3 regions of the Kitasatospora sp. NPDC092286 genome follow, and region 2 is predicted to be linked to each of the others. Evidence: riboswitches for the same ligand, from Rfam matches in the RefSeq annotation. Region 2 holds a riboswitch; each other region holds the start of a gene.
What was found. A riboswitch is a leader RNA that binds a small molecule or an ion and turns the genes downstream of it on or off. The one in region 2 is predicted to bind cobalamin.

Region 1: linked by a shared signal. The riboswitch ahead of ACIQIB_RS21840 (HoxN/HupN/NixA family nickel/cobalt transporter) and the one ahead of ACIQIB_RS08960 (FecCD family ABC transporter permease) in region 2 are both predicted to bind cobalamin.
Region 3: linked by a shared signal. The riboswitch ahead of ACIQIB_RS05935 (prenyltransferase/squalene oxidase repeat-containing protein) and the one ahead of ACIQIB_RS08960 (FecCD family ABC transporter permease) in region 2 are both predicted to bind cobalamin.

Annotation. Positions count from the first base shown of each region.
Region 1 is NZ_JBIVRD010000021.1:33,539-36,800, reverse strand. Features, by position in the region: gene ACIQIB_RS21845 (aminopeptidase P family protein) at 1-32, opposite strand, end outside; gene ACIQIB_RS21840 (HoxN/HupN/NixA family nickel/cobalt transporter) at 116-1,282, opposite strand; cobalamin riboswitch at 1,314-1,507, opposite strand; gene ACIQIB_RS21835 (metalloregulator ArsR/SmtB family transcription factor) at 1,589-1,972, shown strand; gene ACIQIB_RS21830 (hypothetical protein) at 2,035-3,262, shown strand, end outside.
Region 2 is NZ_JBIVRD010000007.1:20,833-24,094, forward strand. Features, by position in the region: gene ACIQIB_RS08945 (CGNR zinc finger domain-containing protein) at 43-627, shown strand; gene sodX (nickel-type superoxide dismutase maturation protease) at 640-1,077, opposite strand; gene sodN (superoxide dismutase, Ni) at 1,263-1,658, shown strand; cobalamin riboswitch at 1,771-1,890, shown strand; gene ACIQIB_RS08960 (FecCD family ABC transporter permease) at 1,917-3,056, shown strand; gene ACIQIB_RS08965 (ABC transporter ATP-binding protein) at 3,056-3,262, shown strand, end outside.
Region 3 is NZ_JBIVRD010000004.1:22,381-25,642, forward strand. Features, by position in the region: gene ACIQIB_RS05930 (hypothetical protein) at 1-1,160, opposite strand, end outside; cobalamin riboswitch at 1,271-1,395, opposite strand; cobalamin riboswitch at 1,448-1,587, shown strand; gene ACIQIB_RS05935 (prenyltransferase/squalene oxidase repeat-containing protein) at 1,690-3,262, shown strand, end outside.

The sequences.
Region 1 (3,262 bases), on a different contig from region 2:
CGCTCCCGCCGACCCGCGTACGCATCAGCCATGCGTCGAGCCTACGGAGCGCCGCCCCGATCCGCCCGTCGGGCGGGCCCGACCGGGCCGGGGCCGGGGCCGGGCCGCGCCCGGCTCAGGCCTTGGCCTCCGTGGCCTCCGTGGCCTCCCCGGCCGGCGTCGGCCGGGCCCCCGCGTGCTGGGTCTGCGGGGACCAGCGCCGCTCCACCCCGGCCAGCCGCCAGTAGGCGATCGCCGCGACCCAGACCACCACGAACAGGCCGACGATCACATAGCCGACGTTGTCCAGCGAGAGGTCGGCGATCCACCCGCTGACCGGGTCGGTGAGGTCCAGCTTCTCGTGCAGCACCCCGACCAGCTCGATGGTGCCGATGATGAACGCCACCGCGATCGACAGCCCAGTGATGGTCAGGTTGTAGTACACCTTGCGCACCGGATTGGCGAACGCCCACTGGTACGCGAAATTCATGAACGTCCCGTCCAGCGTGTCGAACAGGCTCATCCCCGCCGCGAACAGCAGCGGCAGGCAGATGATCGCGTACCAGGGCAGACCGGCCGCCGCGCCGGAGCCGGCCATCACCATCAGGGTCACCTCGGTCGCGGTGTCGAAGCCGAGGCCGAGCACCATGCCCACCGGGAACATCTGGCCGGGCCGGGTGATCGAGCGGGTCGCCCGGTTCAGCACCCGGGCGAGGAAGCCGCGCGCGTTGAGGTGCTCCTCCAGCTCAGCCTCGTCGTACCGGCCGGCCCGCATCGACCGGAACACCTTCAGGATGCCGAGCAGGGCGGCCAGGTTGAGCGCGCCGATCAGGTAGAGGAAGGCACCGGAGGCGGTGGTGCCGACCACGCCCAGCCACTTGTGGGTGGTGGAGTCGTCGTCCATCAGCGTGTTGGCCAGCTGCGCCCCGCCCGCCACCAGGGCGGCCATCAGCACCACCATCGAGGAGTGCCCGAGCGCGAACCAGAAGCCCACGGAGACCGGCCGCTTGCCGTCCGCCATCAGCTTGCGGGTGGTGTTGTCGATCACCGCGATGTGGTCGGCGTCGAAGGCGTGCCGCATGCCGAGGGTGTAGGCGGTGATCCCCAGGCCCACACCGAAGACCTGGGTGCCGACCGTGTACTCGTGCGGTGCCACCAGGAATATGAGCGTCCCGAACGCCGCCACGTGCATGGCCAGGATCACCCCCATCAGCCCGGCCGTGCGGATGGTGTCCTGGCGTTTCCAACGGAAAGTGGGCAACACCGACGGTGTCGCCGGGGTGGCGGTTTCGGGCAGGGTCATCTTCGGATCACGCTCCAGCACCTCGTGGAATGGCTTCGTGAGATGCCGTGGCCGGTCTCCTGGCTTACGGGGCTCCCGTACCCGCCTTCCCAGGCGCGCGAGGCGCCCAGTGGCGTCGTGGGTACGGACGACTCCCCCCGATCACAGTGGCGAGGGCCGCTCCGGACTGGGATCCCTGAGGATCCGTCACCGGTCTTCCCGAGCACCACGGCGGGGAACACCGTAGGGCCCGTGGGACACCCTTGCAAGGCTGCGCACCTGCGCAGGTGTTCAGAATCACAGGACGCGGACTGCAAGAATGGGGCCATGCATCTCGTACCGGCCGACCGCGCGGGCCACCGCACCATCGACGGACACCGGGTCTGCGAGGCCATCGCCGCGATCGGCGACACCGCGCACGTCCGGTCCTGGGCCGAGCGGTTCTCGCTGCTCGCCGACCCCGGGCGGCTCGCCCTGCTGCTCGCCCTGCACCGGGCAGGCCCGCTCGCCGTCACCGACCTCGCGGTCGCCACCGGCATGCGTGACCCGGCCGTCTCCCAGGCCCTGCGCCTGCTGCGCACGGCCGGCGTGGTCAGCGGCGACAAGGACGGCCGCGTGGTGCGCTACCGGCTCGTGGACGACGGCATGCGCCCCCTGCTGGACTCGTGTGCCGCCGCCGAGCACCACGAGCCCTCCGCGGCCGCCGGCTGACCGGCCCTCGGGGACAGCCGGACAACCGCCCCCGGCCAGGGGCGGTTCAGTACGATCTTCGTGTGCCGTTCCGCCCGCAGGCCCGCGCCTGGCCCGATGACGACCGCTGGGACACCCGGCCCGTCAGGGCCCGCGTGCTGGCGGTCGCCCGCACCCTCACCTCCGCCACCCGGGTACTGGACGTGCTCACCCTGCTGCGCGGCCAGGACGGCATCCGCCTCTACCTCACCGTCAACCCCGGCTCCGCGTTCGCCACCGGGCTCGACGGCTTCCTCGCCGGCCTCACCGGCATCACCGTGCTGGACTGGCGCGAGGCCACCCGGCGGCGGTTCGACCTCGCGGTCGCCTGCGCGGTGCACCGCTCGATGGCCCGGCTGAAAGCCCCGCTGATCGTGCTGCCGCACGGTGCCGGCTACAACCGCCTGGTCACCCGGTCCACCGGCGACACCGTCTCCGCCGCCGGCCTCTCCCGCCGCGAACTCACCCACTGGGGGCGGGTGTTCCCCGCGGTGATCGGCCTCTCCCACGAGGAGCAGCTCGACCGGCTGCGGATCTCCTGCCCCGAGGCCCTGCCCCGCGCACGCGTGGTCGGCGACCCGTGCTTCGACCGGATGCTGCGCAGCCTGGACGGCCGGGACGGGTACCGCGCCGCGCTGGGCGCCGTGGACGGCCGCCGCCTGGTCGTCGTCAACTCGACCTGGAGCGAGCACTCCCTGTTCGGACGCCACCCCGACCTGCCGCTGCGTCTGGTCGGCCGGCTCCCCGCCGACGAGTACACCGTCGCCGTCGTCCTGCACCCCAACATCTGGGCCCGGCACGACCCCGCGGCGCTGCTCGCCGCCGCCGAACGGTCCGGACTGCGGCTCGTCCCGCCCGACCAGGGCTGGCAGGCCGCCCTCGTCGCGGCCGACTGCCTGATCGGCGACCACGGCTCGGTCTCCTTCTACGGCGCCGCCCTGGAACGCCACACCCTGCTCGTCGCCACCGGCGCCGACGAACTCGACCCCCGCTCCCCCACCTACGCCTTCGGCCAGGCCGCGCCGCCGCTCGACCCCGACGGCGACCTGCTCACCCAGCTGGAACAGGCCCTGGCGAAGCCGGACCGGGCCGCGCTGCGCCCGATCACCGACCGCTCGCTCGGCCGGCAGGGCCAGTCCGCCCGGCTGCTGCGCCCGCTGCTCTACTCCTATCTGCGGCAGGTGGACGAACCGGACGACGAACCTCGCCAGCCGCCGTACCCGCGACCGGTCCCGCTGCCCACGGCCCTGCCCGGCCCGACGGCGTACGACG
Region 2 (3,262 bases):
GCTGGAGCCAGTCAGCCCGTTACCGATTCTGGAAGGACCACCGTGGAGCTCGCCTCGTACGCCGACCTCGCCGTCCGGCTGGTGAACACCGAGGAGCCCGAGCGCGGCACCGACACGCTGACCTCGGTCGACGCCGTCCGCGGCCTGTTCTCCGAGAACACGCGTGCCGCCGCGCTCGCCGACGAAGCCGACCTGCCCCGGCTGCGTGCCGTCCGGACCCGGCTGCGCGGGGTCTTCGAGGCCGCCGCCGAGGGGGACGAGATCCGGGGTGTCGACCTGCTGAACAGCCTGCTGATGGAGTACCCCGTCAGCCCGCTGGTCTCCGGCCACGACTACCTGGACGACGCCGGGCGCCCGCGCTGGCACCTGCACCTCGCCGACAACTCGCCCACCGCCACGGCCCACTTCAGCGCGGTCGCCTGCATGGGCCTGGCCGTCCACCTCACCGAACTGGGCGCCGACCGGCTCGGCATCTGCCAGGCCGCGCCCTGCCGCAACGCCTACCTGGACACCTCCACCAACCGCTCCCGGCGGTACTGCTCCGACCGCTGCGCCACCCGCGCCAACGTCGCCGCGTACCGGGCCCGCAAGCGCCAGGAGGCCGCCGTCCTGGCCGGGCGGGGCTAGCGGCCCTCCGGGCTAGAGATCCTCCGGCCGGACCCAGACGCCGAGCCGGCGGGCCAGGCCCGGCACCCGGACCAGCGGGCCCAGCAGCAGGCGCTCCAGCCGGCGGCCCGGGGCCAGCCAGGCCGGCCGGGGGCGCAGCCGCAGCAGCACCCGGCCGAGCACCAGCTCGTCCGGGACGGCGCCGTAGCTGCGGCTGTCGCTGTCGACCAGCCGGTTGTCGGACAGCAGCCACCAGCCCTTCGGGCGCCGGCCGTCGGCCCGCTTCACCACGAGCAGGTCCTGCTGCAACGGGTGGCGGACCACCACCACGGCGCCCGGCCTGATCCGCGCCCCGTACCGGACCAGCAGCCGGTCGCCCTCACGCAGCGTCGGCACCATCGAGTCCCCCGCCACGTCGATCAGTCCGAACGGTGCGGCACCCCCGCGGGTGCCGCCCTCCGGTTCCGCCATCCGCGTCACGACTCCTCCTCCCGGCTCGCCGCGTCCCAGTCTGCCGTACGGACCGTCACCCGCCGATGTCCGGATTCACCCGGTTCCGGGTCCGCCTTTTGCCCTAGGCCCACCGACCGATCGCGAAACCCCGTGACCGGAAGGGTAATCTCGGGCGCGGGAAGACGATCTAAGGAAGGACTCCCATGTTCTCTCGTCTGTTTGCACCGCGTGCCACCGCGCACGCCCACTGCGACCTGCCCTGCGGCGTGTACGACCCGGCGCAGGCGCGGATCGAGGCCGAGTCGGTCAAGGCCACCCAGGAGAAGTACCAGGCCAACGAGGACGCGCACTTCCGCGCTCGCGCCGTCATCATCAAGGAGCAGCGCGCCGAGGCCGTCAAGCACCACATCTCGGTGCTGTGGAGCGACTACTTCAAGGCCCCGCACTTCGAGAAGTACCCGCAGCTGCACCAGCTGATCAACGACACCCTGAAGGCCGCCTCGGCCGCCAAGGCGTCGACGGACCCGGCCACCGGTCAGGCCCTGCTCGACCTGATCGCCGAGGTCGACAAGATCTTCTGGGAGACCAAGCAGGCCTGACCGCCGCTCGGCCTCCGTCGACCGCCCCCGCCCGGACCACCACACCGGACGGGGGCGGTCGCGCGTTTCCGGGACATGCCCGGCGGCACCTGTAAGGGTTGCCTGGCCTTAGCGCTTGTTATGCTGCCAGGGCGTCCCATGGGGGAAGTCCGGTCCGAATCCGGCGCTGACCCGCAACGGTGGACGGGGCCCCGGCCCCGTGAGCCCGATCGCCCTGGGGCGCCGACCTCCCGACAACTCGCCGTGGAATGCGAGGGGATGGCGCCCCGGCCCCGCCACGGCCCGGGCGCGCCGCCCCGCGCCGCCCACGGCCCGAGGCGAAGGCGCGCCCCCCTCGTGAGCACCGCAGTGACCGCACCGGTCCGTCGAATACCCGCCGCGCCCCTGGCCGCCGGCCTGGCCGCGGCCCTGCTGCTGTCGCTGGTCTGCGGGGTCGCCCTGGGCTCCTCCGACCTCGGCTGGTCCCGGGTCCTGCGGCTGCTGGGCGCCGGGCTGACGGGCGGTCGGCTGGAGGCCGAGGAGGCGGCGGCGTACGCGATCGTCTGGGAGATCCGGCTGCCGCGCACCGTACTGGCCGCCGTGGTCGGCGCCGGGCTCGCGGCCACCGGGGTCGCCGTGCAGGCCATGGTCCGCAACGCCCTGGCCGACCCGTTCGTCCTCGGCATCTCCTCCGGCGCGGCGGTCGGCGCCAACGCCGTCCTGCTGCTCGGCGCCTTCGCCTCGCTCGGGGTCTGGGCGCTCTCGGTCTCCGCCTTCGGCTCGGCCCTGCTGGCGATGCTGCTGGTGTACGCGGCCGCCCGGACCGCCTACGGGCTCACCCCGCTGCGGCTGGTGCTCACCGGCACCGCGATGTCCTACGGCTTCTCCGCGGTGACGGCGCTGATGGTGTTCGGCGCCGCGCGCGGCGAGGCGGCCCGCAGCGCCATGATGTGGCTGCTCGGCAGCCTGGGCGGGGCGACCTGGGGCTCGGTGCCGATCGCCGCCGTCACCGTGCTGGCCGGCCTGGCCTGCCTCGCCCTCTCCGCCGGGCGCCTCGACGCGCTCGCCATGGGCGACGAGACGGCGGCCTCGCTCGGTGTGGACCCCGACCGGCTGCGCCGGCAGCTGTTCGTGGTGACGGCGGCCGTCACCGGCACCGTCGTCGCGGTCAGCGGCGCGATCGGCTTCGTCGGGCTGATGGTGCCGCACCTGGTGCGGATGCTGGTCGGCGCCGGCCACCGCCGGGTGCTGCTGGTCGCGCCGTTCGCCGGGGCGCTGCTGCTGGTCTGGGTGGACATCGTCTCGCGCACCCTGCTGGCGCCCGCCGAGCTGCCGGTCGGGGTGGTCACCGCGGTGCTCGGGGTGCCCTGCTTCCTGTTGCTGATGCGCCGCCGCGGCTACTCCTTCGGAGGCCGCTGATGGGCACCGGCGCGAACGCCGACCCGAGCACCGACACCACGGACACCCCGGAGACCGCCATCGAGACCGCCAGCGAGACCGCCCTGGACATCGCCGTCGACGGGCTCTCGGTCGACATCGCCGGCGCCCGGCTGGTCCACGACATCACCCTGGACGCCGCCGCCGGACAGGTGGTCGGCCTGGTCGGACCGAACGGCAGCGGCAAG
Region 3 (3,262 bases), on a different contig from region 2:
GCGCAGACCCTGGGCGAGCCGGTGCCGTCGTCGACGACCAGGGCGAGCCGGGCGGCGGTGCCGGCGGTGAAGGAACCGGTGGTGGCCCAGGTCGGCTCCCCGGCGGTGGTCGGGGTGGGCGGGGTGGCGGTGAAGCCCGCCCCGGCGACCGCACGCAGCCCGTCGACGGAGGCGTAGGGGGAGGGGGCGGTGTCGGTGGGCAGGTACTTGAAGCCGCCACCGGGCTTGAACTGCTGGGAGATCAGGAAGTCGACCGGGGTCTTGCCGGTGCCGCTGGTGAAGTCGGCGCCCTGGGGGTTGATGCCGCAGGCGTTGAGACCGGAGACGGCCCAGCCGTTGGAGTCGGTGTTGGCGCCGAACATCGAGTTGAAGGCGCCGGAGGCGACGAGCTTGCCCTTGAGGAAGTTCTTGGCGGCGACGATCGCGGGGTCGGTGCCGGGCACGCCGCTGCTGCACAGCGAGGCCATGGCGGCGCCGGTCATGTCGATGTCACCGGCCTGGGCGAGTGCGGCCGGATCGCCGGCGGCCTTGCCGAAGTTCCAGCCCCCGTCGTTGTGCTGGTTGGCGCGGACCGCCGTGACCGAGGCGTCGAGCAGGGCCTGCGGCACCCGCTGGGCACCGCTCTGCGTCCTGGCGCCGCCGAGGGCGAGCAGGCCGAACACGGTGCCGTTGAAGTTGGCGGACGGGCCGTAGTAACCGGGCTCGGCGGTCTGCCAGTAGGCGGCGACGTCCGCGATGAGGTTGCGGCCGGGGCCGACGCGCGCGGGGTCGATCCCGGCGGCGTAGGCGTTGAGGACGCCCCGCTCGTAGTCGGTGACGACGGGCGCGGCGCTCGGCCAGGTGGTGGCGGCGAGCTGGTTGCGGTACACCAGGCGGGCGTTCCTGGTGGCGTCGCCGCCCGGGGCCACGTCCGCCGCGGCGGTGCCGGCGGCCGCCAGCGCGCTGAACGCCCACTCGTTGGAGAGGCCCCCGCCGGTGACGTAGCTGCCGTCGGCGGCCTGGAGGGACTTCAGATAGGTGACGCCGGTGCTCTTCGAGGTGGCTGTCTGGGCCGGGGTGGCGGTCGCGTGGGCGGGGACGGCGGAGAGCAGCAGGGCGCCGGCCGTTATCGGGACGGCCACCGCGGAGGAGACGCGCGAGGAGGAGAGGAGGGACGACACGGGGCGGGCTCCTTGGAGTGATGGGCGCCGACCCGGCTCCGGGCCCCGGGGCTCCCTCGGGAGTTCGGCGGCCGGAGCGGCCGCCGCCCGGATCGCGTGGGCAGGCTTTCGCCGGTGGTACGTGGCCGGGCGGGCATTCGGGCTCGGGACGGCGGAACCGCCCCATACCGTTGCGCGTCAGCCCTGGAATCGCACCAGGTTCCCCCGCTCGGCCACCGGGGACGCTACCGCACGGTGCCGCCACCGGCGAGGTGTCCAAGGCGACATGACGACTCATTGACGGCCGACGCGGGAGCGTGGTCTGATGAACCGTTTTTCATCCTCGGCAGTAGGGGAAGCCGGTCCAACTCCGGCGCTGACCCGCAACCGTAGATCCGCCCCTCCGGGCGGATGAGCCGGACTGCCTGCGCCGAGGGCCTGTTCAGAAGCACTTGCGTCGTCGAGGACTACGACGCGGTCGGGACGGTCCCCATGCCGGGGAGCCGTCGGCTGCGCCGTGACACCCCGTCGACCGATCAGGGAGTCGCCGGTGAGGGTCAACAGCACGCGCACACGTCACAGAGCCCGGGGTCTGACGTCCCTGCTGGCCACCGGCGCCGTCGCTGCCGCCGCGGGCGGTACGGTCCTGCTCGGCCACCCCGGTACCGCGGCCGCCGACCCGATCGAGGAGTGCACCGCCACCACCGGCGCGATCGTCGCCGTGGACTTCGGCCACTGGGGCGGCGGGGTCGTCCGCGGCTGCGACGCCCACCCCACCACCGGGATGAACCTGCTGCACAACGCCGGCTTCACCACCACCGGCACCGAGCACGACGGCCCGGCGTTCATCTGCCGGCTCGGCAACGGCACCTTCAACAGCGGCACCCAGTACCCGACAGCCGCCGAGGAGCCCTGCGTCAACACCCCACAGGCCACCGCGTACTGGTCGTACTGGATCGCCGAACCCGGTCGGCAGACCTGGTCCTACAGCCAGTTCGGCGCCGCCACCCAGAAGCCGAAGCCCGGCGAGGTCGAGGCCTGGGTGTACGGCGGCACCGACATCGGCGGCACCAGCGGGGCACCCTCCTTCACCCCGGACTCCGTCCGCGCCGAGAACGGCGCCGGTCCGTCCCCCTCGGCCTCCGCCTCCCCCTCGGCGTCCATCTCCCCCTCGACGTCCCCGAGCCCGACCGGCCCGTCGCCCGCCGCGGGCGACCCCGTCGCGGCGGCCGCCTGGCTGGCCGGCCGGCTCGTCGACGGCGACCACATGGAGAACTGGGCCTTCGAGGGCCCCGACCTCCCCCGGACGTCCCTCACCGCGATCGCCCTCGCCGCCGCCGGGACGGAGGACCCGGCCCTGCGCAAGGTCCTCGCCTACCTCGCCGCCCACACCGACGCGTTCCTCCTCCCGGACGGGCCGTCCGCCAAGCCCGACGCCAGGGCCGCCGCGCTGCTGGCCCTGGTCGCCGAGAGCACCGGCGGCAACCCCCGTGCCTTCGGCGGCCGCGACCTGATCGCCGCGCTCACCGACCACGTCTGTGCCTCGGCCGGCGAGAACGGCAAGTGCACCGCCGCCGGGGACTTCCACGGTGCGGCCTCGCCCTGGGTCCAGGCCCTGGGCGTCATCGCCCTGCAGCGGGCCGAGGTCGCTCCGCCCGCCTCGGCGCTCACCCGGTTCACGGCGCTCCAGTGCGCCGACGGCGGCATCGCCGGAGCGATGATCGTGGCGGGCGACTACTGCGAGTCCGATCCGTCCGGCACCGCTCTCGCCGTTCTCGCCCTGCGCAAGGCCGGCGGCTTCGAGCAGACGGCGAAGAAGGCCGCCGACCAACTGGCCGCGAGCCAGCAGGCCGACGGCTCCTACCTCCCCTACACCGGCGCCGCGGGCGGCGACACCGGCAGCACCGCCCGCGTGGCCCAGGCTCTCAAGGCCACCGGCCGGAGCGCCGGACAGACCGCCGCCAGGACCTGGCTCGCCGCCCGGCAGGGCCAGGACGGCGGCTTCGGCACCGACGAGTCGACCACCGAGTCCGACCCGGACGCCACCGAACAGGCCATCCTCGCGCTGACCGGCACCGACCCGACCGGCGTCCGGCACGACCCGAACGCGGCCACGACCGCGC